One region of the Maridesulfovibrio bastinii DSM 16055 genome, then DNA from elsewhere that is predicted to be linked to it. Evidence: predicted binding sites of a transcription regulator. Region 1 holds the regulator's gene; each other region holds the start of a gene.
The links. Region 1 encodes sigma-54, which starts transcription at its own class of promoters, with help from an activator protein. Its sites were predicted from a motif close to CTGGCACGGNNNNTGCTT; they were not measured.

Region 1 (7,889 bases):
ATGTACTTTTTTATAACTATTGTCAAATAAATATTTTCCTACACCAGATATAATCTATTTATGACAAGTTTAAATTTTAAGCAAAAAAAATCCCCCGCCAAAAGGCGGGGGATAAATAAAACCTAATTGAAAATCTAACGGCTTAGGCGAAAGCTTTTTCAAAGTTAGGAACAACCTGTTTTTTACGGCTCATTACACCGTCAAGCCATACGGATGTTCCTTCAGGAGCAACACCGAAAGCTTTTTCAACAACTGCAGGATTATCAGAAACGATCAGCATTTCTGAACCTTCCTTCATGATGTCAGTCAAAAGCAGGAAGCAGCTGTGACGACCGTCGGCTTTAACTTTTTCAAGTTCAGCGTAGAGGTCAGCTTTAATGTCATCAAATACGGAAAGATCAACAACTTCAAGCTGTCCAATACCGATTTTGTTACCGGACATATCGAAGTCTTTGTAATCACGGAAAACGAGTTCATTCATTGAAGCACCAGCAACAGCGGACTTAACGTTGAACATTTCCATTCCAAGAGCAGTTACGTCTGCAACACCGGCAATTTTAGCCAGTTCTTCTACAGCAGCTTTATCAGCATCGGTGCAGGTTACAGATTTGAACATAACTGTATCACTAAGAATTGCACAGAGAAGAACTCCAGCTACTTCTTTAGGAACTTCTACATTGTAGAATTTGTACATGGAATTGATAACTGTACCGGTGCAGCCTACAGGCCAAACCCACATTTCGAGGGGATTTGAAGTTGTAACATCACCAAGTTTGTGATGGTCAACAACTGCAACAACTTCACCCTTATCCAGGTTATCAAGGCTCTGAGCAAGGTCAGAGTGGTCAACGAGGATGATCTTTTTGTCAGTAGCATCGGTTACAACTTCAGGAGCTGCTACACCGAACTTTTCGAGAACAAAAGCTGTTTCAGGAGCGAGTTCACCCTGTGCAATAGCTTTAGTTTCTTCTTTAACTTTAGACCAGAGGTCTGCCATAGCAATCGCGGAAGCGATAGTATCGGTATCCGGATTTTTGTGTCCAACAGCATAAATAGCCATAATAAAATTCCTCCTCAAAATTTGCTAGCTTAGTTGAGCTTGTGTCTTCTATCACAATCTTTTTGTACTGCCAAGTCATACAGGAACAGCGAGTACAAAAAAGCCAGATAAAACTATACCGAATGCCAACGTAGCATAGGCTTTACGGAGCCTAAGAGCCAGAAGGCCTCCAAGACTTGCGGCAATCCACAGATAGGACCATTGAAGATCAATGGCTGCAATGGTCAAACCCCATTTGTGAAAAATTGCCCGAAGCACATAATAAAGAATCAGTACACTTGACCAGAAGAAAAAGAAAGAGGCAATAAAGGTTCTAAAAATGGAAGAATAAACAAGCTCACCGGGGATAGGATCATTCGTGCTCCCCTTCCGTGCCCAGTTAATCAGCTTCTGGTAGCCTTTATTGTGCAACTGCCTCAAAGAAGATTCTATCAAAACTCCAATTTTAGCTAAAGGCATACATGCCAATAAGACCAACGCAATTTGACGCGCCTGAGTAAATTCAAATTTAGTAACGAGAACACATGCAGCTAATGTAGGAGCTATAAGCTGAGGAGGGATATAAGTACCAGCGGGTATATTATCGAGCCAAAAAAGTTCAAAGAAAATAGCAATTCCAAGACTTGCCGAATAATCTCCAGTCAGGGCACCCCATAGGAAGCCGATCACAAGAGGTCTTTCAAGCAGACCTATACTTATTGAAGTCCTGAATAGTGAAAACAGCGCAAAAAAAAACTTACACCCGCCAGCCATAGGGGAAATATGCTCTGCCAGTCAATTAACATGCTCATGAGAACCTCACCTGAACAGGATCATTGGGGACACATCGGAAATCCAACTCAATACCTATGTTAACGAAATATCTAAGACATGATTCTTCTTCGGAATTTAAAGCAACGCTCGGAGAAATCTGTTTTTTACCAGGACTATAGTGAATGTTGCCAATATTTAGGGCATCAAAGCTCAATCCTTTATCCAAAGCTCGCTTAACATCATTGCAGGATGAAAAAATAATTAAGTAACTTGAATTCTCTGATGACGAATCAAGCTTGGCAACGGCTTCGGAAACAGCATCAACCCGAGTAAAGATGCAATTTACAGATTGGGGAATAGCAAGCGACATAATCTGCTGCTGCAAACTGTCTTCAGCAGTTTCATCATTAGCAACCAGCAAATATTTAGCATGAGTATATGGTAACCAGGTTTCGATAATCTGACCATGAACAAGCCTGTTGTCAATTCTTACCCACTGCATGACAATCCTAGCCTTTTTTCCTTTTTCGCAACATTTCTCCGGCCACAACAATTCCCTTGATACCGGCCTGAAGAGCCTGCTCCGCCATTTCATGCAGAGGGTCTTCTCTACGCTGTAGGGCTTTCAGCAACACAGGAAGGTTGACACCACTCACAACTTCGACCTCATCAGAAAGAAAAGATAGGCTAAGATTGCTTGGAGTCCCTCCAAACATATCAGTAAGGATCAATACTCCCAGACCTGATTTTACTTCTGCAACAGCTTTTTTGATGGAATCAACAGCGGCATCCATCCCTTCAGAGACATCAACACTCAATCCAACACAATTAGCTATAGGACCGACTATCAATTCCGCAGCCTTTATCAAGGCTTTTCCAAAGTCTCCGTGTGTAACAATGACAATTCCATTACTGCCGGCGGTTTCACTCATTTTTTTACCTAGAAAAACTGGTATTAATCCAGATCAATATGTTTATGCTCAATACTTACTGAATACCCGCAGGAACTCAGATCTGCATATATAGTCTCGGCCACGGCTACGGAGCGGTGCCTTCCACCGGTACACCCCATTGCAAGGGTGAGTCTATACCGCCCTTCTTCTTCATAAAGTGGCAATATATACTTAAGAAAGTTAAGGTATTTATCAATAAAGACAGACCCCGGTTCTTTACCAAGAACATAATTCAAAATTGATTTATCCTTACCGGACAAAGGGCGTAATTCAGGCTCAAAATAAGGATTGGGCAGAAAACGTAAATCCATGACCATATCCGCTTCGGTAGGCACATCATATTTAAAACCGAAGGACATGACATGCACTCTCAACCCTGAGCCTTTTTCTGTTAAAAAGACCCATTTTTCCTGAATTTTTCTACGTAGATCGTGTATGGAAAAATGGGTGGTATCAATTATGAGATCAGCTTCATTGCGTAATGGATTTAAAATAATTTTTTCTTCCTCAAGAGCCTGTTCAAGACCTATGGCTTTAGACTCAAGAGGGTGAGGTCTTCTGGTTGTCGCAAATCTTCTGACCAGCTCAGGAAGCCTCGATTCGAGAAATATTAAAGCTGGATTAATACCCTTCTCAACAAGTTCGTTTCTGGTCTGTGACCACTCTTCGACAAAATTTTTCTGCCTGAGATCCATACCAAGGACTAATCCACGATATGTTATGTCATTGCCTTTAAACAACTTGACCAGACGAGGCAGCATACTTGCCGGAAGCCCGTCAACACAGAAAAATCTCAAATCCTCAAAAACTTTGAGGGCTGTTGATTTACCTGCTCCGGACATACCACTTACAACAATGACCGGAAAAGAATCCGCGCTATCCACCTCTGCCTCCGCAATCAAACGCTTTGAAGAACCTTCCAAAGATCATCTTTACTTTCAGTCTGCATAAAAGCTTTCCTGAAAGCATCATCCTTAACCAGTCTGGAAATCTGAGCCAGAGTTCTTAAATGAGAACCGGCACCCTGCTCAGGAGCCAGAACCAAAAAGAAGATATGACATGGTTCGTGGTCAAGTGAATCAAAATCAATACCCTTCTCACTTCGACCAACAACAACATACATATCTTCGATGGAGTCAAATTTACCATGGGGGATGGCAATGCCATCCCCTATGCCTGTTGTACCTAATTTTTCACGGTCAATAAGGACCTTGTAAGCTTCGTCAGGGTTCATATCAAGACCTGAATCTATCAGGACCGAAACCATTTCCTTTAGAACACCTTCCTTGCTATCACTTTCAAGTTCATGAATAACAAGATCCTTTGCCAAAAAAGCACCTATTTTCATTATACTAATATCCTGGGTCTATTAAACCGAAATCGCCATTATCACGACGATAGATTACGTTTATTCCCTCGCTGTCAGCATTGCGGAAAACGAGAAAATCATAGTCTAATGAATCCAGCTGTAAGGCGGCCTCTTCGACCGTCATTGGCTTGGGTTCAAACTGATCCGACTCGACTATACGCGGAGGTCTGTGTTCCTTATCTTCAAGGTCAAAACTGATCACATCCATCCGAGCCGATGTAACTTCACTACGCCGGTAGCTGCGCATCTTTTCACGCATCCGCCTCAACTGGGCTTCAAGCTTATCAAGGACCATATCAATAGTAGAATACATATCTTCAGACTCTTCAAATGCAGAGATGTGAATATTGTCTGAATAAAGTACAACTTCCGATATATGCCTGAATCTATCCACGGAAAGATTCACCTGCAACTCAGTATTATCTGGATTGGTAACAAACTTCTCAAGCTTGCTAAAACGGGTATTTGCATATTCCTTCAGATGTTCAGACGGATCGAAGTTCTTAAAAGTGAATGCTACGTTCATAAGGATCCTCCTTAAGTTAGGGTGAATATGCTATTCCAGTATAACTGGCTAAAAGACCTTCTTGCGCTTGGAAGAAGATTCTATACCCAGCGCGGTTCTGTATTTGGCTACCGTCCTCCTTGCAATATTAATTTCAAGCTTCTCTTTCAGATATTCAGCAATTTTTTCATCACTATAAGGCTTTTTGGGATCTTCTTCAGAAATAAGCTTCTTTATCATGGCCTTTACTGATTCTGAACCTACCTGTGAACCGTCATCCAATTCCAACGCACTGTTAAAAAAGAACTTAAGTTCAAAGACACCATGAGGGGTCGCAACATATTTATTTGTTGTTATCCTGCTCACAGTAGATTCATGCATATCAATATCTTCAGCCACTTCCTTCAGAATTAAGGGTTTGAGCTTAGTTACACCATTTCTAAAGAATTCATCCTGAAACCTTACTATTGATTCAAGAACTTTAAATAAAGTCCTCTGCCGTTGGTAAAGACTCTTCATGAGCCATTGGGCAGACCGCATCTTATCCTGAAAATATTCTTTATCGGCTCCCTTTGCAGCTTCTGTTGTTTCCACATAAAAGGAATTCATCTGCAATTTCGGCAGCCCGTCATCGTTTAGTACAATAACAAATTCTCCATCATACTCATAAACATAAGCATCAGGACTGATATAGAAAGGGTCACCCCCGGAAAAACTTGCACCGGGAAGCGGGTCCAGAGTCTGAAGCAAATCCAGATAGCTTTTCAAATCTTCCATGCTCAATTTAAATTTTCTGGCCAGAGGCTTATAACGCCTTCTTTCCAGATCTTCTAAATGATCACGAACCAGAGAAACTAAAATAGGATCGTTGTCCAACTTTAAAACTTCGAGCTGTACGGTCAAGCATTCTTTTGGTGTTCTTGCTGCAACACCAACAGGATCAAACCTTTGAATTCTATGAAGAACTGATTCAACCTCATCGACTGAAGCAGAACAGATCTCACTTATTTCTTCAACCCCTATGCAAAGATAACCGACCTCACTCAAGTTACCTATTATGGCTTCTGCTATTTCACATTCTTTCTCAGTAAAATCGGAAAGAGTCATCTGCCAGCCAAGATGGCCATCAAGCGTTGTCGACTTGGTAAGACGGGCATCATAAGATAGACCGTCTTCATAAGCTTCAGACTCTCTAACTATTGATTGCTTGGAAGAGCTGGAAAATTCTCCCAGATAATTCTCCCAGTCAGCATTCTTCATCAGCTCTTCAGTCTCTCCACTTGCGGAAGACTGATCCTTGTCACGAGCTTCAGAAACCTCCTTCTCTTCATATTCTTCAAGAAGGGGATTTTCCATGAGCTCCTGCTGAACTGTATCCACAAGCTCAAGACGGGAAAGCTGTAAAAGCTTGATCGCCTGTTGCAATTGTGGAGTCATCACAAGTTGCTGAGTAAGCTTAAGCTGTTGTCTTAATTCCAATCCCATATTTTACCATTACCAATAAAGTCTTAACACATTATTTTTATTAACTAAAAAAGCATTAAACAAAGAAAAAAGAAAAAAAATACATTTTTAAAGAATAATATAAAATACTACTTGATTTTAGAATGACATACTTAATTAAATCTTGCAACAAAGAGTATGAATATTACTGTAATATATAGTTTTTTATAAAAACAATTTTACACATGAAAAAAGTGTACCAATGTTCTGAACGCCTGTAAATCTACAAACTATAAATTACTTTAAAAACAATTTTGAAGATACGCTAGCACCACTCGATATAACCACCTAAAAAAATTATTTTTTTAGATAAGCACCATAAGTATAATATTGAATATTTAAAATAATTAAAATTCGAAATAGCTATCCAAATCCATTAGTTAGAAACAAAATTATTATCTAAAATTAGGAACGATCATTTTTTCCCAAAATCCATAAAAAAAAGACAGAATTTACACTATGTGCAAAAATCCTGTCTCAATTTAAACCTATAAAAGCTTTTTATCAGCACTAAAAAAACATCGCTACAACCGAAAACTATCTCCCAGATACAAACGTCGAGCCTTAGTATTCTTTACTATATTTTCAGGAGCTCCACTCAAAATAACCCGCCCTTCATAAACAAGATAGGCTCTATCGCATATTGTCAGTGTTTCTCTAACATTGTGATCTGAAATCAAAATCCCGATTCCCATCTCTTTCAAAGTGGAAATAATATCCTGAATCTCGATAACAGCAATAGGATCAATACCGGCAAAAGGTTCATCAAGCAGAATAAACTTGGGATTGTTAATTAGAGCCCGGGCAATTTCCAGTCTGCGCCTTTCACCACCGGACAGGTACATCGCTTTTTGATCTGCCAGACGCAAAATACCAAGCTGATCCAAAAGTTCATCCGCTCGCTTTGAAACGTTTTTAGATGATATTTTGGTATGTTCGATTATTATTTCAAGATTTTTACGTACTGATAATTTTTTAAAAATAGAACTTTCCTGCGGAAGATAACTCAATCCATGCCGCGCCCTTTCATGAAGAGGCCAAGTGGTTATTCTATGTTTATTAAGATAAACATCACCCTCAGTAGGCTTTACCACGCCAACAAGCATGTAAAAAGTTGTTGTTTTACCTGCGCCGTTAGGGCCGAGTAATCCCACAACTTCCCCTTCATCAAGTTTAAGGCTGATTCCTCTGACAACTTCTTTAGGGCCGTAAGATTTGACTATTTTATTTGCTATTATCGAAGGCATAATAATTCCGGAATAGTTACTGGTTCAACATCAAGAGGCTAAGGGGAAACATCCTTCGGAGTGAAGAAAATAGCTTCTACAGGTTTATCGCCACCGATAACTTCGCTTCTGCTGTCTTTCAAATAAAATTTGATAGTCTTTCCCTGAACAATATTTTTGCCATCAGCAAGTCGAGCTTTTCCATCCATAATAATTATAGACTGATCAACTAAAAATGTAAGCTTATCACAAGTCCCTTTGCGATTACCCATTACGACGTCAACATTTCCATAAGCAACAATTTTTTTAATTTTATTACTTGCATCATTTAAAGATTCGCTCCCCTGACGCAGGAAAGCTGTCAAGGAATCAGAAGTCAGAGTAATATCAAGTCTGGTAACTTTTACATTTCCTAAAAAGGTTACCTGATTTTTGACTTCACTAAAGGTCATCTTTGTTGAGACGATTTTAATCGGAACCTGATCCTTTGGAGAAGCTTTCTGCTTTTTGGCCGAATCAT
Region 2 (7,889 bases), on a different contig from region 1:
AATTTTTCAGCAAGCTCTGTGGCCTTGTTCAGCCTTTCAGTCCCGCAGTCAGCTTCTTCGTCTTCTGCCTTCCATGGAATTATCGACATAATGTCAGCGCCGTATTCCGCGGCTTTTTCGGCTATTGCTTCAATTTCTTCAAAAGTTTCAGGATAAAGTATTGTATTAACCTTTACTTTTATCCCGGCTTCCTTAAGCTTTCTGACTGCGCTTTCCTGTGCAGCCACAAGCAGTTCGGCCCCTTTGGTGATGGACAGGTTCTTCCTGCCGGGACGGATCCAGGCATACACTTTTTCAGCTGTAGCAGCTGTAGCGGCTTCCATGAAAATGGTCACATGGGAGAGATCCATTTTTTTAAGCTCGTCTATCCAGTCTTCAATATTAAAACCCAGAGTTGTGATACAAAGAGGAATGTCGCTGTGACTTTCCCTTACAAGTGACAGGGTTTTAATAGTCTTAACCGGGTCTGCCATGGGATCTCCCGGGCCTGAAATTGAAACCATCTTCGGGAGGCTTGAGCTTTTAATAAAATTTTCAAGAAGGTTGAAAGCATACTCGGGCATCACGACTTTTCCCTTGGGCTGGGAAACTTCATATTTTGTTTTCGCAAATGAAATCCCGGCGACGGGGAGATGAATTTTGCTCAGCGCACCTCTGGTGTCGGGATTAAAACAGGGTGAATTTACGGTATCCATAGATTTCATTGCGTGCTGCTCCGGTAAGTTTCGGAAAGTTTGTTCTGCCTGCGGCGCTTAGGCCGCAGGCAGTATTTATTGTATTAAAGGACGAGCTCGAAGGATGTTTCGGGAGAATCACGATCCTTACGGTCGAGAAGTACTCCGACGAATTTTTCGAGCAGACGCAGAGCGCCTTTGTAACCTACTGTCGGGAAGTACTGATGACCCTGACGATCGAGGATGGGGAAGCCCCAGCGTACGAACGGAATGTCTTCGTCACGGGCAATGTACTTGCCGTAGGAGTTACCGATGAGCAGGTCTACAGGCTCATTTTTGATCCACTGATGCATGAGGAACATGTCGCCTTCAGCTTTAACCTTTACTTCGAAAGGCATATCTGAGCAGATTTCCTGAATGCGTTTTACAAACTTCTTACCGGGAGTACCGGTTACAACGTAAGCCGGGTACATATCGATAGAGCGCAGGAACTCGCACATGGAGATCAGCTGATCAGGATCACCGAAGATAGCTACTCTCTTCTGATAGAAGTACTGGTGCATGTCGGAGATGAAGTCGACAAGCTGTCCCCTTTCATGGGTGATGGCATCAGGTACGCTGACACCGGCAACAGTACGCATTACGTTTACAAAACGGTCTGTAGCAGCAAGACCGAAAGGCATATCAAGAATAGAGCAGGGAACTTTATGCTTGGAGTCGAGCCAACGAGCGGCATCGGCAGAGCACCATTCACCAAGAGCTATTGTTGCAGTAGCCTGAGCTGATTCTATAAGTTCCTGGACAGTTACACCGCCTTCAGGGAACATCTTGTATTCACCGGTCAAGGGACCGTTAAGAATACCGGAAGTATCAGGGAACATAGTAATATCAATATCCATCAAAGCGGCTATGCGTTTGAGCTCTTCCATATCGCAAGGCTCTACCCAACCGGGGATGAGGTTGATTTTACCGTTCTTTTTGTCGGTGGGTTCAGCCATCTGAGCCATGGCCTTAACCATGTTGCTGAAACCTGTTACATGTGAACCTACATAACTTGGAGTAGGCGCACCGATCATGTATTTACCCTTGGGCAGCTTGCCATCTTTTTCTGCCTTGATGCGAATCTGGTTAAGGTCGTCACCAATGGTTTCAGAGAGGCAGGTGGTGTGCACAGCAACAACTTCCGGGTCATAAACATTGAAGATGTTGTTGAGTGCCTGCACGAGGTTGGCCTGTCCGCCGAAAACTGATGCACCTTCAGTAAAGGAGCTGGTTGAAGCGGAGATAGGCTCTTTATAGTGCCTTGTCAGAGTGGATCTGTGATAAGCACAGCATCCCTGTGATCCGTGACTATGGGGAAGACAGCCGTGAATTCCGAGAGCCGCATACATTGCGCCGATAGGCTGGCAAGTCTTGGCCGGGTTGATAGTCAGGGCTTTACGTTCTTTTATTTCTACTGGTGTGTGTCTAAGTAACATATCTATACCTCCTGATTAATCCCACACGAATGTAGCTGTGAGTTCAGGATTTTCCTGCCAGGGGGCCTTCATGTAGCTCCAGACCTTGCTTCCAAGAAGTCTGTCCATTTCCTCATAGAAATTGATTGCGCCCTTGAATCCTGCGTAAGGTCCACCGTAGTCATAGCTGTGAAGCTGTTTCATGGGGACACCAAGTTTCTGAATGGAATACTTTTCTTTAATACCTGCGCAGAAAACATCCGGCTTGAGGAGTTCAACAAGCTTTTCAGCTTCGTACTGGTTCAGGTCATCGATAACGATGGTACCTTCATCCATATCCTTGTTGATGCCTTCGTATTCTTTGAACTTGAAGCCGCTGTCTTCCAGAGATTTCATTTCGGCTTCAGACTTACGCGGATTATAAAGTTCCGGATCGGCAGTAACTTCGATTTCCTCGATGTTACGGGAGTCAGCATCAACCTGGATATCAGGGATTACGCGACGGCCTTCATAGTCATCACGGTGTGCGAACTCATAACCGGCAGAAAGAGTCTTCATGCCGAGTTCAGCAAAGAGGTCCTGATAATGGTGAGCACGGGAGCCACCAACGAAGAGCATTGCTTTTTTGCCTTTGGTAGTGGGCAGAGCTTTCTTAGCTGCTTCCTCAACTGCGGGCATTTCTTCAGCTATAACTTCTTCAATCCTGTCAATGAGCTTTTTCTCACCGAAGTATGCACCGATTTTGCGCAGTGACTTGGCAGTGCTTTCAGCTCCGATAAAGTTGATCTTGATCCACGGAATACCGTATTTGGTTTCAAGCATGTCAGCTACGTAGTTGATAGAACGGTGACACATAACGCAGCTTAAATCTGCATGCTGAGCCGAAGCGAACTGGTCGTAGCTTGAGTTTCCGGAAAAGGTTGCGATGTTTGTTATGCCGCATTTTTTAAGGATACGGTCGATTTCAAAAGCATCACCACCGATGTTGTATTCACCAAGAAGGTTAATTTTATATTCACCTTCGGGGGCAACCTTGTTTTCACCTACGAGGTTTGTAAAAATCTGGTTGTTGGCGATATGGTGACCTGCGGACTGAGAAACACCCTTGTATCCTTCACAGGAGAAGGCGAATACGTTGCAGTCACCGAATTTTTCTTTCATTTTGCGGGCAACGGCGTGAACGTCGTCACCGATGAGTCCTACGGGGCATGTTGAGAAAATGCAGATGCCCTTGGGATGCAGCAGGTCGTAAGCTTCCTGAATTGCTGCTTCCAGCTTCTTTTCACCACCGAAGATGATATCTTTGTCATGCATATCGGTGGAGAAGCAGTAGGTCATGTAGTTTTCGCCGTCAGCACCTGCATCAGTCTGGTTACGGCGTGTAAGCCATGAATAGAAACCGCATCCGATAGGACCGTGGGTGATGTTTACAACATCGCGTGTGGGTCCCATGATAACACCCTTACAGCCTGCATAAGTACAGCCGCGCATGGTGATAATTCCCGGAATGGTACGTACGTTTGCTACGATTTCCGGCGGGGTTCCGGCTTCAAGAGCTTCATTGATCATTATCTGCTTGGCACGTTTACGGGCTACCTTAGGCGGATACTTCTTAAGGAGTTCCTCCTTGATATCCGTGGGGTTCCACTGTGCCTTATTCTTTGTCATGGTCATGGTCTTCTCCCTAGACTATGGACTTTTCGCCAGCTTCCCCGGTTCTTACGCGAACTGAATCTTTAAGGGGTGTGACAAAAATCTTTCCATCACCGGGCTTTCCGGTCTTATTTGCTGCTATAATGGCTTCAACAACGTCATCCACCATTGGATCAGGGACAACTACTGTTACAATTCTTTTGGGATAGAGTTTGCCTTTTTCGCCCAGAACTGCGGCGGCTTCCTCATATCCTTCTTCCGCTCCTTCCAAGACCTTTTTGTTCACGAACCCTTGTCCGCGACCCTGTGCTTCATGAGCAAAGAAAGCATCTACGCCAGCTTCGGTAAGTGCGGCTTTGGTGCGTCCCATCATGTTCATGCGCACAATTGCGATAATCTCTTTCATCAAGAATCCTCCTCGGCGGAAGCGGCTTCATTGATACCGGAGCTGATGGTGTAAACGTCTTCAACTTCACTCACAAAAATCTTACCGTCACCAAAAGCACCCTTGGAACCTGAACGAGCGGCGTCCATGATAGTATTGATTACGAAATCCTTATCTGTATCCTTAACAACGCTTACCAGCATGGTTTTAGGAATTTCATCGTAAGTAACTTCACCGATTTTGATACCGCGCTGTTTACCGCGGCCGGCTACGGAGTATTTGGTTACGGCCGGGAACCCGTTGTCCATGAGGGCAGCGAGTACAGCGTCTGCTTTTTCAGGTCTTACAATAGCTCTCACCATGATCATCATCTCACATTCTCCTGTGGTTTATCGTTATGCAATTGGGGGTTAAGCAACTTCCAAGAGACCGAAGTCAAGAAGGAGCTGTTCAAGGTCTTCAATTTCGAGAGGAGTGGGGACGACGAACATTTCATTTTCGTCGATAGCCTTGGCGAGGCCTTTGTAGACTTCTGCCTGAGGAACCTGATCGTTCCATTCAATTACTGTTTTACGGTTGATCTCTGCGCGCTGAACATCGTTGTCACGGGGTACGAAGTAGATCATCTGAGTTCCGATTTTTTTAGCGAGCTCTTCGATCATTTCTTTTTCGTTATCAACATTACGGGAGTTACAAATGAGACCACCAAGACGAACTGAACCGGACTGAGCATATTTCATGATACCTTTGCAGATGTTGTTAGCTGCATACATGGCCATCATTTCACCGGAACAGACAATGTAAATTTCTTCTGCTTTACCATCGCGGATAGGCATTGCGAATCCACCACAAACAACGTCACCGAGAACATCGTAGAAGGCATAGTCAAGGCCTTCGCTTTCTTCATAAGCACCGAGGCTTTCAAGCATGTTGATCGAGGTGATGATACCGCGGCCAGCACAACCTACTCCAGGTTCAGGTCCGCCTGATTCAACGCACCATGTGTCGCCGAAACCTTTTTTACGGATATCCTCGAGTTCTACATCTTCACCTTCTTCACGAAGGGTATCGAGAACGGACTTCTGAGCAAGACCACCAAGAAGAAGTCTGGTTGAGTCAGCTTTAGGGTCACATCCGACGACCATTACTTTACGGCCCATTGTGCTCAGGCCTGCTACTGTGTTCTGAGTTGTTGTGGACTTACCGATTCCGCCTTTACCGTAGATTGCTACCTTTCTCATGATAATCCTCCATCATGGATTTTGTTCGTATGATGAAGGCTATAGGGCAATTGCCGTGCCAAAACTGAATACACTACATAACATACTATATTTATTAAATATTTAAAATATGACAGCGATTTTTTTCAGAATTTCAAAAGTGTATCTTGTTACGAAAATACAATTCAAAAGTGTATTAACCTACATTTTGGTATTCATTATAACCAATATAAATACATTTTAAATTCAGAGAGTTAGCCCCTATTATATAGTATTGATCCTTTGGCATTATTCCTGCTTCTAAATATTTACAGATTAACTGCTAATAAGGAGCCTGGACAATGCTTATAGATACTACACTGCGTGAAGGAGCTCAGCTTTTCGGCGCATATTTCAATCTGTCCACCCGCAAAAAAATTGCTGCGGGTCTGGCTGAAGTCGGAATAGACGAAATAGAGCTGGGATGGATAGGACAGGATAATCTCGGCACTCTTGCTGAATATATAAAAGACATTTCAAAAGACACTTACCTGAGTGTTTGGACACCATGCAGGGAGGCCGATATTATGAAGGCTTCTAAACTGCCTATAGACAGGGTTAATATTGGTGTTCCTGTTTCTGATCTGCATATTGAAGAGAGACTTGGACTTGACCGCAACGGACTTCTGCACCGTCTTTCATCAGCTATCAGAACAGCTAAAGCCTTTGGAATTGAATATGTTTCAGTCGGCATGGAGGACGTCTCCAGAGCTGATCCTGATTTTGCTTTAACGGTTGCAGCACATGCCAAAAATTGTGGAGCTTCCCGCATAAGGCTTTCTGACTCTCTCGGACAACTGACTCCTAAGAGCATGGAAAAGTTGATTGAAACATTTCGTAACCACGTAAAAATAGATACGGCTGTTCATTGTCACGATGACTTCGGCATGGCTACGGCCAACGCGGTTACAGCTCTTGAATGTGGTGCTGATTATGCTGATGTTTCTGTGCTTGGTATCGGGGAACGCTCCGGTATAGCCGCAACGGAAGAACTGGCCGCATATCTGGCCCTGCGCTGTGGTAAAAAAAGATATTCCACACAGAAAATAAAAGCCTTATGCAGCATGGTTGCATTAGAAGCAGGAGTTGTGGTTCCCAGAACCAAGGCTGTTGTGGGTGAAGATATCTTTGCCTGTGAATCCGGCCTGCATACACACGCTCTAAGCAAATCACCCGAACTTTTTGAGCCTTATCAGCCTGAATCAGTCGGCATATCCCGCAAGCTTGCCGTTGGTGGTAAAAGCGGAAAAGCCGCGGTGAAATCAGCCCTTAAAGACTGCGGTGTTGAAAATGATCCCAAAGATATTACAGCCCTGACAATGGCAGTGAGACAGCTTTCAAGCAGGTTGAAACGACCGCTTACGAGAAGTGAATTTATCAAACTCAGCAGTGGAGAACATTTATCCTGATCTATCCCATCGTTCTCCCAAGTAGAATCAGCCTTGACCGCCGCTTCCGACACGGCAGTCAAGGCTGATTCCAGTTTAGAATGCTGAAAGGCGAGTTGTGTTAGCCACGTTCTGGAAAGATGAGCTATAATATCAATGGTATATAAGCACATTCCGTCGGCAGGATTTGATATGCGCGGTTGATATAAATTGAGTGCAAGGGGGAGGTTCTGGGATGTATATTTCTCAGTCAGCTGAATTAGTGGTAGCGAAATAGGTATGATGTCCCTCTAATTTTAGAGGGACTTTGTTGTCATTGTGGCGGAGAGGAGAAGGGTTAAACCTCCGGTGGACGTTAGCCCACACACGCTTTCCAGAATCTTCCTCATTTTCGATTCTTGTTTCAGGCAGTTACGCCAGAATCAAAAAGAGCCCAACGGTCTGTTTTTCAGCAAGTCACAGCAGCAACGGCTAGTTCTACTGTAGTAACTTGGTGTAGCAAGTTCAAGGACAGGCAAGTGTTCACACTCTCCCCCCACCAATGCTATTTTAACCAACTTGCGCCCCACAGCAGGCCTAAGGGGATGGCCAAGTAGAGAAATGATGACAAATAAATTGCCACAAGATTTTTAAACTTAATCCATAAAGCACAAATAGGATTGAGTTCGAAAGATTTTCTTTCAGCCTTAACCAACTCTTCGTCAATTTTTAGATGATTAATATCTGCCTCTCGAAGCAGCTGTGAATACCTCTGTTGAAACCCCTCCTCAACAGATTTATTGGCCTTATCCAACTTAATATAAAGGGAAATTTCCTCATAGAGGGACTGGAATTTAATGCCAAACCGATGCAATTTTTCTGACTCTATCAACAGAGAGCCCAAAGCAGACTGGTTGGCAATAACTAAGATCATCACCGAGGTAGTCATAGCTATAAACATGAGAACCTTTTCTGGAAAACCGAAACAGATATCAACCAACATGCAGAAGGTAAGTACAATTTGCGCAACCGAAAGGAAAGAGATGGTAAAAGTCAATGCTTGGTGTTTTTTATTAAGACGAGCTGAGGCATTA
Region 3 (7,889 bases), on a different contig from region 1:
CTGTTGAAGAAATGCGCAAACAGGCCGAACAGCTCCAGACAGAAAAAAACTAAAGCCTGTCAAGTATTGCAGCAACGGCTTCTTTCAGAGAACTTCTTTTGCGTCCGATGGCAGGAACAGCACCGGGATGAAGGCTCAGCATGGCACTGCGCTGATCTTCATCAAGAAGATCCCATTTATTAAGAATAAGGATGCGCGGAACTTCATACAGCTCCATTTCAGTGATTATATTTTCAACAGCGGAAATCTGTTCCTCAACTTCAGGGTGTGAGCTGTCAGCCACAAGCACAAGTACATCCGCAGCTTCAAGTTCTTCAAGAGTAGCCCTGAAAGCTTCTTTCAATTCTTTAGGCAACTCTTTAATAAACCCAACAGTATCTGTCAGGATTACTTCCTGATCCTGAGGGAATCTGATTCTGCGACTTGTAGGGTCCAGAGTTGCAAAAAGCTTGTTCTCAGCAAGAACATCACTATTGGTAAGCGTATTTAATATGGTTGATTTTCCGGCATTGGTATATCCGACCAGCGAAATGACCGGAACTCCGGCACGGGATCTGCGGTCTCTGGTAAAACCACGCTGCCGGCTGACCTTTTTAAGTTCAGATCCAAGACGGGAAATTCTGTCTTTGATTCTACGACGGTCAATCTCCAGTTTGGTTTCCCCCGGTCCTCTGCCGCCGATTCCGCCCATTAGTCTGGACATGGCCCTGTTTTTACCGACAAGACGCGGCATGGTATATTTGAGCTGGGCCATCTCAACCTGAAGCTTTCCGGCTCTGGTTGTGGCATGCTGGGCAAAAATATCCAGAATCAACTGGGTTCTGTCCAGAATCTTCCGCTCTGTAACTTCCACAAGATTTCGCATCTGCGCCGGTGAAAGCTCCTGATCAAAAAGAATCAGCTCCGCGTCAGCTTGTAACGCAAGGACTTCAAGTTCAGATAATTTTCCTTTTCCAAGAATAAATTTAGGGTTGAATTTTCTAACCCGCTGAACCATACGCCCTTCAACTTTGACACCGGCAGTATCAGCAAGATCCTCAAGTTCATCAAGAGATCTCTCCTGTATACTTTTAGGGTCCTGCGAAACACTTACAACTATCGCTCTTTCTCTTTTATCAGAAGTATCTCTGGTCTGATCAACCCTGCTGAATTCATCTTCAAGAGCTTTAACCTGAGCGGCAAGATCAATATCAGCAATATCCCAGCGCACAGGATCAAGCCGCATATACGGTTCTGCTCCAGAGTCGGGAGGCATCAGGTAGGCAAATTGTGCAAACTCAGGCTCGCCTTCAGCATCAGAGCCTAAAACAGTAACACTGTCCAGCCGCAGGAAGACCATATCCATGAGGTCTTCTTCAGACAGCTGCTCACCTGAAAGATGAGTATGCAGCAGCCTGAGCCCCCGGAGTCTTCCGGTTGACTGACGGGCTCTGGGAAGTTCCGGGATATAGATTGAACCGGGATCACCGATCAGAACCATTTCCGGTCTGCCCTGACGGTTTACAAGCAAAGCAATCTGACGGCCGATATCATAACTAAGGCGCACAATTTCTCGGGCCTGCTCGTTGCTGTATCCGCATGCGTCCAGATACCGACGATCACCAAGACGATTTATTCTTTTCAACTCGCTGGGTTTTAGGCCCTGCGTGTTTCCTTTTGCTTTTAAAGCTATGGTTTCATCCCCTTTTTTATCCTTTAATCAGGATAAATTGCAGCACGATTTCAGAATGTGCCGCGAAATAAAATTCATTACCTGATGTCATAAAACCGACATCAGAAATTTATTAACGTACAAAATGTATTTTATTAAGACTTCAAAACACGGGAATATCGTATCAGGTATTGCTAATGATAATACCGTACAGCAAAAAAGCCATATAAAAAAATTCTGACAAGCTGCAAAAAGTTGTGCTCAAGAAAAAAAGACACGGGAAGACCGAATGGCCTTCCCGTGTCAGATTTCATTACAAGCAAAAATAAAAGATGCTTTTAAGCATCATGAGAGCTCAGATATTCAGCAATCATGGAGTCATATTTAGAAACAAGACCAAAAGTTTCAGCGGCCAGATCTTTTCTCAATTTGAGAGAGACACAACCGTTGTTAGCCTTCATTTCTTCGATTATGCGCGGGTAGTGAACCGGATTGGGAACTACCAGTACAGAATGAAAATTTTTCGCAGCAGCACGAAGCATGGTTGGACCGCCAATATCAATCTGTTCAACAGCGTTTTTAAGATCCTGTCCTTCGCTTGCGGCCTTGGCAAAGTTGTAAAGATTGACACAAATCATATCGATAGTGCCAATACCATGCTCTTTCAGAGTTGCAAGATGTTCCGGGTTATCTTTATCCGCAAGAACACCACCGTGTACTCCCGGATGCAGGGTTTTAACCCGTCCGCCCATAATTTCAGGAAATCCAGTAAGATCGCTTACAGATTTCACATTGAGGCCGGAATCAAGAAGCATTTTTCTTGTTCCGCCGGTGCTTACGAGTTCAACACCGAACTTTGTAAGTTCAGCGGCAAAATCAGCAAGTCCGGACTTATCAGTAACACTGAGTATTCCACGCTTAACAGGCAACATATCCATAACAGAACTCCATATCTTTTTTGTGGAGTTGTGCCGGAATTACGCCTGAAAGGCAAGCTTTTAGTCCTTCTCCGGTAGCTGGGGCCGCCCTGCCCTTTGCAGCAAAGACAGGGCAGGCTCCAACCGGGAGGGGAATCGGCTATGTAATAAGAACTTACAAGCTAAATCTGAGCGAGAAGTTCTTTAGCCGCATCGTTTTCAGGATCTTTTTCAAGAATCCTTTCAAGCTGTTCTTTTGCCTCTCCTTCTCTGCCAAGGCAGATAAAGCATCCTGCGAGAGAATACCTGACTTCAAATTTATCAGGCTCAATTTCAAGGAAGCTTTCAAGGTGAGGCACAACCTCAGCAACTTTATCGGTCTCATGACCGACTCTAATAAGACCGAACAGAGCGACCATATTCGTCTTGTTGATTTCAAGAGCTGAAGCGAAATTTTTAAAAGCTTCCGCTTTATCACCGGTTTCCATCAGAATAAGTCCCATTCCGGCAAAGCTCTTATCAGTTGATTCAACTTCGTGAGCCTTTTTATAAAGAGCCATAGCGGCATCAAATTCTCCGCGTTGAACAGCGATTGTAGCCAGTCCTATATAAGGATCAGGATGCACGCCGTTAGAACCGACAGCCTTCTTATAATAATCTTCAGCCTTGTCCAGTTCGCCCATAAAAAGGTAACATTCACCGAGTTCTTTGTTAATTTCGTAATCGAGATGACTCATAATCCCCTCCGAAATCTGGTTTTACCGCTTTTCGTATGTCTGCATGCGGCATTTTTATTAAGCCATTATTGGCTGACTGGATTTAAGCAATACCCGTGCCAACACAAAAATCACCTTATCCTGCCATAAACAGATTCCATACTATTTTATGACACTAACCAGATAAGCATGATTAGTGCCGACAATAATTTCATACTATTACAGCTTATTAGGGACATGGCACGTCAATTGCTAATGTTTCTGCGAGCAATAAGAAAACTTTTCCCCCACGGAAAACATACACGGAAAATTTTGCAGGAGGACCCGATAATGAAAGGATTATTCCCGGAACATATGAGCGTTACCGCCAAGGTTATGGATTTAAGACTTGAGCGTCAAAATCTTGTCTCTTCAAATCTCGCAAACGTGACTACTCCCGGATACCGCCCGAAGCGTCTGGAATTTGAAAAGCAGCTCCAGTCTGCTCTCAACCTCGATGACAGAGGCAAGCTGACCAAAACAAATAAAATGCATGCTCCGGCTGCTTTCGATGCCAACAGTTTCAGCGGAGATCTCATTTCAAACTTTCAACCGCGTGTTGTTCACGGTGAAGATGCTGTGGATGTAGATAAAGAGATGGTCACAATGACCAAAAACTCCATGATGTACAATGCACTCACTCAGGTCATTAAAAAGAATTTTCAGGGAATGCAGAAAGTAATTTCTGACGGAGCAAGATAATGAACTTCTTTACCGCGCTGGATATCGGGGCTTCAGGGCTTAAGGCTCAGAGAACCTATCTGAACGTTATTTCCATGAACATGGCGAATGCAAGAACCACCCGGACTGAAGACGGTGGCCCCTACAGACGCAAAAGTGTTCAGATGGAATCCTCACAGCTGCTTTCACCTTTTGATAAAAGTATGAGTCAGGAAATGAACAGGCAGCTGCGCGGTGTAACTGTAAGAGGAGTTGTCAGCGACAGCCGTCCTTTCAGAGAAGTCTTTGAACCGAACCACCCCGATGCCGATGAAAAAGGAATGGTTAAATACCCGGACATCAACGTTGTCGAAGAAATGACAAATATGATTACCGTGATGAGATCCTATGAAGCCAACGCCCAGTCCGTTCAGGCCTCAAAGCAGATGTTCAACAAGGCAACTCAGATAGCTCAGGGCTAAATCACACTGAACTAAAATAAAACAGGAGCGTAATCATGGCTATAAGAAACGTTGCAATGCAGGCTTACACCAATGCACTGAATACTCAAAAAGCTGCACAGAAAAAAATTGAAAACCAGATGGGTTCAAGCAAGGCTCCAACTGAATCATTCTCAGATACGGTTAAAAATTCGATAGGCCGGGTCAACGACATGGAAGAGAACAAATATAAGATGATCACGGAATTCGCTTCCGGTGAGAATGAAAATGTGCATGAGCTTATGATCACCCTGCAGAAAGCCAGCCTTGCCATGCAGATGACAAGTGCAGTGCGCTCCAAAGTTATGACAGCCTATCAGGAAGTCATGAAAATGCCCTTCTAATATATTAATATTATTGATTTATTAATTTATGGACTGACAGTTGCTATATCTGTTCAAAAAACGTCAGGAGTTTGAACATGCCCCAGTTTCTTAAAAACATTTTCGACAAATTCATGTCTTTCTGGTCCAATCGTACTCTTTCTCAGAGAGTGCTGATAGGCGGACTCGCCGCAACTGTTGTCATATCTTTCCTGCTCATGGTCTTCTGGCTTAACCAGACTGACTACAAAGTTCTCTACACCAAGCTCTACCCTGAAGATGCTTCCCGCGTAGTTGAAATCCTCAAATCAACTAAAGAACCTTATGAAATAAAAGATAACGGTTCGACAATACTTGTCCCGGCTGACAGGGTCTACGACCTCAGACTCAAAATAGCCGGTGAAGGAGCTATGCACGGACAGGGCATCGGATTCGAAATTTTTGACAAAGTCCAGATAGGACAGACTGAATTCATTCAGCATATCAACTACCAGAGAGCCCTGCAGGGAGAACTTGCCCGTACAATTACCGAATTTCCTCAGGTTGAAAGAGCCAGAGTCCATCTGGTCATACCTGAAAAATCTCTCTTCATTGAAGAACAGGCTGAACCTTCGGCATCAGTTGTTCTCAAACTTAAAAAAGGCGACAAACTCAAAGAAAAGCAGATTCAGGGCATAGTCAATCTTGTGACAATGGCCGTTGAAGGAATGAAGCCCGAGCATATCACCCTGACGGATATGAACGGACAGGTCCTTTATCAGCCCGAACCTGACGGCATGGGGCTAAACATAAGTTCAACCCAGCTCCAGTATAAATCCGAAATGGAAACCAAAATTGAACAGCGCATTCAGCGTCTGCTCATGCCCATAGTCGGCCCTGAAAAAGTTATAGCAAAAGTTAATGCGGAGCTGGATTTCAGACAGCGTACTATTAAAACAGAGCAGTTCGATCCTGAAAGCCAGGTGGCCCGCAGTGAACAGACCAGTGAAGAAACAACCAGAGGGCGTGCCAATGTTGACGGTGGCGTACCTGAAGAGAACTTCAGAGGCGACGGATTTACCGGAACTGAAACAACTCAGGAATCCAACCGTGAATCCAAAACCACCAACTACGAAATTAACAAAGAAGAACAACAGATTATTGTTCCTGTTGGAGAGTTGAAACGTTTGAGCGTAGCGGTTATAATCGACGGGACCTACGAAAAGAATCCAGAGACTGGAGAAGTAACCTATATCCCCCGCTCTGCGCAGGAGATGGAAAGAATCAGACAGCTGGTCCGCAATGCGGTCGGTTTTGAAGATACCCGCGGAGATTCCGTGGAAGTTTCCAACATCTCTTTCGGAGCACCGGATATTTTCGGAGAACAGGGCCTGATGAGAACAATGCTGGAATATGCCCAGCGTCTCGGAAAGCCTTTCCTCAACGGACTTCTCATCTTCCTGTTCCTCATTCTGGTTGTCCGCCCTGTAGTCATGGCTCTCATCAAGCCCCGTGTGGCTGAAGAAGATGTCGACGAAATGGCAGGACTCCCCGAAGCAGGTGAAAGACTCTCCCTTTCTGAAGGAGATCTTGACGAAGAGGCTCTTGATACTGCACGTAGGCTTGAAAACGCCAAAGCTCAGGCTCTGCAACTTTCCGAAAAGAATATGGATCAAGCAGTGCAGGTCCTGAAGTCTTGGATTAAGCAGGAGGCTGCATAAATTGTCCACGCCCTTCACCGGAGAGCAGAAAACCGCGATTGTACTTCTGGCTCTTGGAGATAAATTCACCGCTGAAAGTTTCAAGCGGATGTCCAGAAAAGAAATTGCCGGGGTATCCAAAGCAATGCTCGAAATGGACTCTGTACCCAAGGAACAGGTTCTTGAAGTACTTAAAGAGTTTAATGAGAATCTCGCTTACGGAGCAGAACTGCTCATGGGTGGAGCCGATCAGGTCAAACGACTCCTTAGTAAATCCCTTGATGAAGAAACTGCGAAATATATTCTTGATAAACTTGAGCTTGATACTGGACCTGCTCCATTTCAGGAACTCCAGAATGTCAGCCCGAAGATTCTGTCTCAGATTCTGCGCAACGAACATCCGCAGACTCTGGCTCTTATCATCGGACACCTCAGTTCTGAACAGGCTGCGGATCTGATAGCCAATCTTCCCGGAGGGGTTCGCGCAGAAGTCCTCATGCGACTGGCAAAACTTGAGGCTGTTGCCGAAGAAATGCTGCTTGAAGTCGACAGAGTTCTCCAGAGTCAGCTTATCGCCATGGGCGGTAAGGAAGGAAAGAAAGTTGGTGGTGTTCCGGCTGTAGCAGAAATTCTGAACGCCGTTGACCGTTCAACTGAAGAGGAAGTTCTTTCAGAGATAGAAGAAGAATCCAGCCAGATGGCCGAAGAAATCAGAAACCTGATGTTTGTATTCGAAGATATCAAAGGACTGGATGACCGTTCTATACGTGAACTTCTTAAAGAGGTTTCAAACGAAGAACTCACCACTTCCCTTAAAGGTGCTTCTGACGATCTACAGGAACTGTTCTTCAAAAATATGTCCGAACGTGCCTCCAACATGATTCGTGAAGACCTTGAAATTATGGGACCGGTTAAACTTTCTGACGTTGAATCCGCCCAGCAGAATATTGTTAAAACAGTCCGCCGTCTTGAAGATGAAGGGCGTATAATGATCAGCAGAGGTTCCGGCGATGTCTTCATCTAGCACAGAAAAGGCAGACAAATATTACACCGGAAGGGTAATAGTCGGTCTTGATTCAGAAGGACATGCTGATGAGAAGACAATTCAGGAAATGGAAGGCAAGAAACGTCCTGTATGGGACGAATCTACCGACCGTGAATATTTTGACAGAGTCAAAGTAAAAGCCCAGACCATGGCCAAAGACATAATAGCCAAGTCCATGGCGGAAGCTGAACAGATTAAGCAGAAAGCATTTGAAGAAGGACTTTCTCAGGGACTCTCACAGGCTTCCGAACAGAATGCCCAGCACATTGCCCAGCTCAGTAATAATATCGGGGCGATACTTGACGGAATACAGAGCAATGGCGATGCAATAATTCAGGGCAGAATTCAGGATTCGGTTG
Region 4 (7,889 bases), on a different contig from region 1:
CGGTAATCCAGAATCCCATGTCTGAAAGTGCAAGAAATTTTTCTCCGTCAGGAGATACCATTAGTTCTGAAAATCCTCCGAAAGCCGGATGTTTGCAGGCTAAGAGAATAGCTCCCATAAATTTCAATTCAGGAATATTTAAATTTTTAATTTCCTGTTCCGTAGGATTAATTTCACTGCTTGAAATTATAACTTCTATTGGATTTTTTTCTTTAACTGCTGCCGGAGATGTTTCTGCAAGACAGAGACAAAGCAGCAGAGGTATGCTAAAAAAAGTTAATTTTTTGATCATGTTGTATTCTCCGTTAATTTCGAAACTGTTTAGCATCAAAACTGCTCGAATGTATACAAGCGGTACGTTTCTTGTATGTAGAAACAGTTAAATTTCGGAAATCAAAATTATTTGCATATACTGAAGGTTTTCAATGAAAATTAAATATTTATCTATATTAACAGTTTTTATTATATTATTTTTTCTTTCCAGCCCGGCGCTGGCGGAAAAGGAAAAAAAGAATGTTCTCTTTTTAAACTCTTATCAGAATGGTTATGCATGGTCTGACGGCATTCTCGATGGAGTTAGAAGTGTGCTTGGTGACAGCGGAATCCCAATTGATCTGCACATTGAATACATGGATACCAAGCGTTTTTTCGGGGACCGCTATCTCCAGCTGCTTCACGAATATTATTCATATAAATATAAAGATTATAAATTTTCGGCGATCATTGTCTCGGATAATAATGCGCTGAATTTTATGCTTAAATATCATGATGATTTGTTCAGAACCGTTCCGGTCTTTTTTTGCGGTATCAACGATTATCATCCTTCAATGATTAAGGATGCGTCTAAGTATGCAGGTATTTTAGAAAATCCTGATGTTGTTTCCAATTTAAATCTGGCCAGAAAATTTAATCCTGATCTCAAGAAAGTAATCGTTATCAGTGATAAATCAGTAACTTCCAGGGCCATACGGCAGCAGATTGTAGATGCCCAGCCCGCTTTTAATGGTGAGCTTGATTTTATTTACTGGGATGACATGCCCCTGTCTCAGATTCTTTCAAGGGCCAGAGTTGCGAGCAGGGACACTGTTTTTCTGTTTACTCCTTTCTATAAGGGAGCCCACGGTGAATTATTCAGTGCTCAGGAAGTTCTTGAAATTCTGCATGAAAATACACCCTGTATGATTTTCAGTGTCTGGAAATTCCTTTTAGGGCATGGAATTGTCGGCGGAAAACTGCTTTCAGGAAATGTGCAGGGCAGAATGGCCGCAAAAATGGCTGTGGATTATCTGAAATCCGGTGAGTTTCCCGCAGGCAAGGTTCAGGACGTTGTTGAGCATAAATATATGTTTGATTATAACGTACTTAAAAAATTCAATATCTCTGATTCAAGAGTTCCTGCTGGCAGCCAGATTATTAATGAACCGGATTATTTTTATAAGCTTGACCGTCAGGTCTTCTGGATTATCATTATCTCCATTGTTGCTTTGAGCATAATTCTGATCCTGCTGCTTATTTCAATAATGCAGAGGCGCAGTGTTGAAACGCGTATCAAATCACAGCTGACTTTCCAGGAAATTCTGATGGATACCATTCCTCTGCTGATCTGCTGGAAAGATTGCAACCAGAGATACCTGGGAGCAAACAGATATTTTACCGATTTTTTTGAGCTGGGAACTCCGGCGGAAATAATCGGCAGGGAAGATAAGTCTCTGATGCCGGAGGAAGAATTCGCCAAACAGGCTGCCGTCTGGGATAAAGAGGTTATCAGCAGTGCAAAACCTCTGCTTCGCATGAGCTGGTCTTTTACCAAAGGAACGGATACTGTCTGGCTGGAAGTTAACAAAGTTCCGGTATACAATGAAAAGGGAAAAGTCGTTGGTACACTTTCAACTTCTCAGGATGTAACCCGCAGGGTTAACCTTGAAAAGCAGCTGCTTCAATCTCAAAAAATGGAAGCAATCGGCACACTTGCCGGGGGCATAGCCCATGACTTTAACAATATCCTGACCTCTATAATAAATTCCATCGAACTTGCGATGGGTGATGTTGATAAAGATACCCTTACATGGAAAGATCTGGCCCGCGCTATCAAAGCTGCAAGAAGAGGCAGCAGGGTCGTCAAGCAGATACTTACATTCAGCCGACCTTCTCAGGAAGGTTTCAGGCCTACTGATTTACGCGAAGTTGTAAGGGAAGCTATTGATTTTATTAAAGCCTCCTTGCCCAGAACAATTCAAGTCTATGTTACCATGCCTGAAGAAATCCCTCTGGTAATGGCCGATCCTACACAGATTCATCAGGTTATAATGAACCTGTGCACCAATTCTTTTCAGGCTATAAGAGAGAACGGCGGTATCATTAATATAGATCTCGTGCTTGTTAATGTTGAGGATGAGCGGGCAAGGTTTATGAGCGTTACTCCGGGAACTTATCTGCGTCTTAGTATTTCAGACGATGGTCCCGGAATTTCGCAGGATATAATGGATAAAATTTTTGATCCTTTCTTTACGACAAAAGGTAAAACAGAAGGAACGGGGCTCGGGCTTGCAGTTGTTCACGGACTCATAAAAGGTCATGGCGGCGGAGTAACTGTTTCCAGCACCCCATTTGTTAAAACTGAATTTGATCTTTATCTTCCTGCACACGGACAACTTAAAGAGATCGGTAAAAGTTTTTCCGGTCCGCTCCCATTGGGTAGAGAGCATATTTTATTTGTTGAAGATGATATCGATCAGCTTGAAACAACACCCAGACTTCTGGAGAGTCTTGGCTATACAGTCACCGCTGTAGGTAGCCCTTTTGAAGCTTTGGACCTTGTCAGGAATGGAGCAGGAAGATATGAGCTGGTCATAACAGATTACGACATGCCTGAAAGTAACGGAATTGAGCTTGCCGGAGAAATCAGCAAGATTGCTCCGGATCTTCCGGTTATGCTTGTTTCAGGCCGTACAGAAGCATGGAAGATGTCATCTTCGGTACAGAATATTCGCAAGATTTTAAGTAAGCCATATAATAAAACCATAATAGCGGACGCCATTAGAATGGTTTTGGGACAAACGGAGATTTCCAGTGGGAAACATACTCATCATTGATGACGATGTGCAGGTCTGCGAGACTATGCAAAGTCTTATTTCCAGAACAGACCATGAAAGCGACAGTGCATTTAATATATCTCAGGCCATGGATAGGCTGGCTCTGAAAAGTTATGATCTTGTTTTTCTGGATATTTCCCTGCCTGACGGCAACGGCCTTGACTCTCTCTCACGCATAAAAGAGTCCAACGGGCATCCTGAGGTAATTATTCTTACCGGAAAGGGCGATCCTGATGGTGCGGAACTGGCTATTCAGGGTGGGGCATGGGATTTTCTGGTTAAGCCTTCCTCAATTAAACAGCTTACTCTTTCGATCAACAGGGCCATGGAGTTTCGCCGTGAAAAACAGGCAAAAGGTGAATGCGTTGTCCTTAACCTCAAAGATGTTGTCGGAAGCAGTGAAGAAATAAAAAAGTGTTACCATCAACTCTCTAATGCCGCCGGATCAGAAGCTAATACGCTGATAACCGGTGAAACAGGAACAGGTAAGGAGCTTTTTGCCAGAACAATTCACGACAACAGCAGCCGCTCTGTTAATAATTTTGTAATCGTTGACTGCGCTTCTCTTACGGATACTTTGGTGGAGAGCACTCTTTTCGGCCATAAAAAGGGTTCTTTCACCGGTGCTCAGTCGGACCGAAAGGGGCTTGTACCTCTGGCTGACAAGGGTACACTGTTTCTTGATGAAGTAGGTGAAATGCCTTTGTCTGTTCAGAAGTCTTTTTTGAGAGTTCTTCAGGAAAGAACGTACCGTCCTGTCGGTGATAACAAAGAATACAACAGTGACTTCAGATTGATTTCAGCAACAAACCGCGATCTGGATGCAATGGTGGAGCGGGGCGAATTCAGACAGGATCTTCTCTACAGGATTAAAACAATCCATATCTTTTTACCGGCTCTTAAGGAACGTGTGAGCGATATCAAGGAGCTGGCTCTTTTCCATCTGGAAAGGCTGACCCGCAGGTATGGTGTTCCTGAAAAAGAGATTGATCCTGAATATTTTGAAATGCTTTACAGCTACGACTGGCCCGGAAATGTGCGTGAACTCTTTAACGCCATCGAACAGTCTTTTGTAGCCACGGGATCTGGTAATACTATTTATCCAATGCATCTCCCATATGAAATACGAATTGAAGCAGTTAAGACGGATATTGAGAAAAGAAACGCAATTAGTGCTACGAATAGTATAAATAATTTAAAAGATAACACGGTTAAGAATATAGGCAACAATTCTGCTGTCAGCGGCTCTGGCGGCCTAAGTTCATCAGACCCCATTTCTGAAGTCCTTTCAGGAACATTACCGTCCCTCAAAAAATTTAAGGGAATTGCTGAGAAAAGATATCTCATGGAATTGCAGAAGAGGTATGACGGGGATGTTGCTTCGATCCTTGAAACCTCTGGACTTTCAAGGTCCCATTTTTATGCATTGTTAAAAAAACATGGCATAAGTCAGTAGTTTTAAAGTCTGAAAAAAAAGCTGTCTGTTTTTTCAGACATTGCTTGGTCTGAAAACTCGGACATTTTTTTGTATCTATTATAATGCCTCCTAATCACTTTTTTTGAGGGAGGCATTATTTTTTTTACCTCTCTGGAAATTCCCGTTTATCAAGGCTGAACGATTCTTTTCAATCAGTATAAGCTAATTCTTTATAACGCAGCTTTCTCAAATTTAATATCAGTTTTATCTATAAATGTTATAGAATACATTAATGTTGATTGTTACACTGAGAAAATACGAAATGAGTATTCAGTATTATTTGTCCGATTTTTCAGACATAAATATATGCGATGAATCCAAAATAAAATAACTATCTGCATTAAGTGTTTAAAATAGCTGCTTAAAACTTGATGTTGCAGAATTGGCACATAATTTGATTAAGGAGGGACGACCATTCAGCCACTTATCTGCCGGGGATTGATTGCTCAGTCAATTTTAACTCTCCGGCTTTATAAAATCCTCAAGGAGCGAATTAATGGCTAAAAACATGAAAACGATGGATGGTAACACCGCTACCGCCCATATTGCTTACGCAATGAGCGATACTGCTGCTATCTATCCTATCACTCCTTCATCCACCATGGGTGAAGTAGCCGAAGAGTGGGCCGCACAGGGCCGTAAAAACATCTTCGGACAGGTTCTTAATGTAAAACAGCTTCAGTCCGAAGCAGGTGCAGCAGGCGCTGTACACGGTTCTCTTGCTGGTGGAGCTCTTACTTCCACTTTCACAGCATCTCAGGGACTTCTTCTGATGATCCCTAACATGTACAAGATCTCCGGTGAACTCCTTCCCGGTGTCTTCCATGTTTCAGCCCGTGCTCTTGCAGCTCAGGCTCTTTCCATTTTCGGTGACCACCAGGACGTAATGGCATGCCGTCAGACCGGTTTTGCTATGCTCGCATCCAGCTCCGTACAGGAAGCTATGGATATGGCTCTGGTTTCTCACCTCGCTGCTATCGAATCCAGCGTTCCTTTCATGCACTTCTTCGACGGATTCCGTACTTCTCACGAAATTCAGAAGATTGAAGTTATTGATTACGAAGATATCAAGCCTCTCGTTGACTGGGAAGCTATTGAAAACTTCCGTTCCAGAGCAATGAATCCTGAACATCCTCATGTTCGCGGTACTGCTCAGAACCCCGATATTTACTATCAGGCTCGTGAAGCTGCCAACCCTTACTACGAACAGGTTCCTTCCATCGTAGTAAGCTGCATGAAGAAAGTAGCAAGCATCACCGGTCGTGAATACAAACCTTTCGACTATGTAGGTGATCCTGCAGCAGAAAGAGTTATTGTTTCCATGGGTTCATCCTGTGAAGCAATTGAAGAAGTTGTTAACAAACTCGTTGCTGAAGGCGAAAAAGTCGGTCTGGTAAAAGTCCGCATGTTCCGTCCTTTCGTACCCGAATACTTCCTCAATATTCTTCCTGCTTCTGCTAAGAACATCACTATCCTTGATCGTACCAAAGAACCCGGTTCTCTTGGCGATCCTCTGTACGAAGATATCTGTACTGCATACGCAGGCAAAGCAAACGCTCCTGTTATCACTGCCGGCCGTTACGGACTGGGTTCCAAGGAATTCCTCCCCAGCATGGCTAAAGCAGTTTTCGACAACATGCTCGTTGCTGCACCTAAAGACCACTTCAATGTTGGTATCGAAGATGATGTAACTGAAACTTCCCTCGAAGTTGAAGGCACTCTCGACACAACTCCTGCTGGCACTGTTCAGTGTAAGTTCTGGGGTCTTGGTTCTGACGGTACTGTCGGTGCTAACAAACAGGCTATTAAAATTATTGGTGACAACACCGATATGTTCGCACAGGGTTACTTCGCTTACGACTCCAAAAAGTCCGGCGGTATCACTGTTTCCCATCTGCGTTTCGGTGCTGAGCCCATCCAGTCTACCTACCTGGTAACTATGGCTGACTTCATCGCATGCCACAACCCGGCATACGTACATCTTTATGATGTTCTTGAAGGCATCAGAGACAACGGTACTTTCCTGCTTAACAGCCACTGGACTCTGGAAGATATGGATAAAGAACTTCCTGCTTCCATGCGTCGCACAATTGCAGAAAAGAATCTCAAGTTCTACACCATCGATGCTGTTAAGATCGCTGCCAATGTCGGCCTCGGCGGACGCATCAACATGGTTATGCAGACTGCTTTCTTCAAGCTTGCCAACGTAATTCCTTTCGAACAGGCAACTGAGCTTCTTAAAGCATCCATCAAGAAAGCATACGGCAAGAAGGGCGACAAGATCGTCAACATGAACAACGCCGCTGTTGACCAGGCTGTAGAAAATCTCGTTGAGATCAAATACCCCGAATCCTGGAAGGATCTTAAAGACGATGCAGCTTGTGATTGTGATGAACCAGCATACATCAGTGATGTTGTTCGTCCTATCCTTGCTCAGAAAGGTGACGATCTGCCTGTTTCCACTTTCGAAGCAGACGGTGTTGTTCCCCTCGGAACTTCCAAGTTCGAAAAACGCGGCGTAGCCATCAATGTTCCTGAATGGCTCCCTGAAAACTGCATTCAGTGTAACCAGTGCTCATTTGTCTGCCCCCACGCAGCAATCCGTCCTGTTCTGGCTGCTGATGAAGAACTTGAAAACGCTCCTGAAACATTCGTTACCGTTGATGCCAAGGGTAAAGAACTCAAGGGCCTCAAGTACCGCATGCAGGTTTATTCTCAGGACTGCCTCGGTTGCGGTAACTGCGCAGATATCTGCCCCGCCAAGGAAAAGGCTCTCGTTATGAAGCCTATCGATACTCAGCTTGACACTCAGGTACCTAACCTTGAGTTTGCTGAAACAATTCCTGAAAAAGACTCCCTGATGAACCGTTCTTCCGTAAAGGGAAGCCAGTTCCAGCGTCCTCTTCTTGAGTTCTCCGGCGCTTGCGCAGGTTGTGGTGAAACTCCTTATGTTAAAGTTATGACCCAGCTTTTCGGTGAACGCATGCTCATCGCAAACGCAACCGGTTGTTCCTCTATCTGGGGTGCATCTGCTCCTACCGTTCCTTACTGCACCAACAAAGACGGTTTCGGTCCTGCATGGGGCAACTCCCTCTTCGAAGATGCTGCTGAGTTCGGTTACGGAATCGATATGGCTGTTTCTCACCGCCGCAATAAACTTGTCGACCTCGTTAATGAAGCTCTTGAAGCCGGCGTTCCTGCCGACCTTGAAGAAGCTATGAAGGGTTGGCTTGAAAATAAAGATAATGCTGAGCTTTCTGCAGAATACGGCAACAAAGTCTGCCAGCTTCTTATGACTGCTCCTCACAGCGAAGTTCTTC

Region 2: nifH (nitrogenase iron protein) is a predicted target of sigma-54. The motif match lies at 5,455-5,472, and genes of this name have one in related genera.
Region 3: flgB (flagellar basal body rod protein FlgB) is a predicted target of sigma-54. The motif match lies at 3,522-3,539, and genes of this name have one in related genera.
Region 4: nifJ (pyruvate:ferredoxin (flavodoxin) oxidoreductase) is a predicted target of sigma-54. The motif match lies at 4,952-4,969, and genes of this name have one in related genera.

Annotation. Positions count from the first base shown of each region.
Region 1 covers NZ_AUCX01000026.1:2,416-10,304, forward strand. The annotation lists gene G496_RS0112880 (MoaD/ThiS family protein) at 1-26, opposite strand, end outside; gene G496_RS0112885 (manganese-dependent inorganic pyrophosphatase) at 143-1,060, opposite strand; gene G496_RS0112890 (PTS sugar transporter subunit IIC) at 1,136-1,813, opposite strand; gene G496_RS0112895 (PTS sugar transporter subunit IIB) at 1,848-2,315, opposite strand; gene G496_RS0112900 (PTS sugar transporter subunit IIA) at 2,323-2,745, opposite strand; gene rapZ (RNase adapter RapZ) at 2,769-3,650, opposite strand; gene G496_RS0112910 (PTS sugar transporter subunit IIA) at 3,665-4,114, opposite strand; gene hpf (ribosome hibernation-promoting factor, HPF/YfiA family) at 4,119-4,661, opposite strand; gene rpoN (RNA polymerase factor sigma-54) at 4,710-6,125, opposite strand; gene lptB (LPS export ABC transporter ATP-binding protein) at 6,668-7,390, opposite strand; gene G496_RS19740 (LptA/OstA family protein) at 7,429-7,889, opposite strand, start outside.
Region 2 covers NZ_AUCX01000006.1:190,013-197,901, forward strand. The annotation lists gene G496_RS0101920 (radical SAM protein) at 1-704, opposite strand, end outside; gene nifK (nitrogenase molybdenum-iron protein subunit beta) at 779-2,152, opposite strand; gene nifD (nitrogenase molybdenum-iron protein alpha chain) at 2,168-3,799, opposite strand; gene G496_RS0101935 (P-II family nitrogen regulator) at 3,816-4,190, opposite strand; gene G496_RS0101940 (P-II family nitrogen regulator) at 4,190-4,540, opposite strand; gene nifH (nitrogenase iron protein) at 4,580-5,410, opposite strand; gene G496_RS0101950 (LeuA family protein) at 5,731-6,837, shown strand; gene G496_RS0101955 (SLATT domain-containing protein) at 7,361-7,889, opposite strand, start outside.
Region 3 covers NZ_AUCX01000018.1:34,917-42,805, reverse strand. The annotation lists gene G496_RS0109940 (response regulator) at 1-53, shown strand, start outside; gene hflX (GTPase HflX) at 50-1,624, opposite strand; gene G496_RS0109930 (IMP cyclohydrolase) at 1,990-2,589, opposite strand; gene G496_RS0109925 (tetratricopeptide repeat protein) at 2,751-3,305, opposite strand; gene flgB (flagellar basal body rod protein FlgB) at 3,615-4,025, shown strand; gene flgC (flagellar basal body rod protein FlgC) at 4,025-4,465, shown strand; gene fliE (flagellar hook-basal body complex protein FliE) at 4,501-4,827, shown strand; gene fliF (flagellar basal-body MS-ring/collar protein FliF) at 4,905-6,506, shown strand; gene fliG (flagellar motor switch protein FliG) at 6,508-7,509, shown strand; gene G496_RS0109895 (FliH/SctL family protein) at 7,496-7,889, shown strand, end outside.
Region 4 covers NZ_KE387014.1:24,663-32,551, reverse strand. The annotation lists gene G496_RS19940 (esterase-like activity of phytase family protein) at 1-292, opposite strand, end outside; gene G496_RS0114565 (hybrid sensor histidine kinase/response regulator) at 426-3,092, shown strand; gene G496_RS0114560 (sigma-54-dependent transcriptional regulator) at 3,070-4,548, shown strand; gene nifJ (pyruvate:ferredoxin (flavodoxin) oxidoreductase) at 5,066-7,889, shown strand, end outside.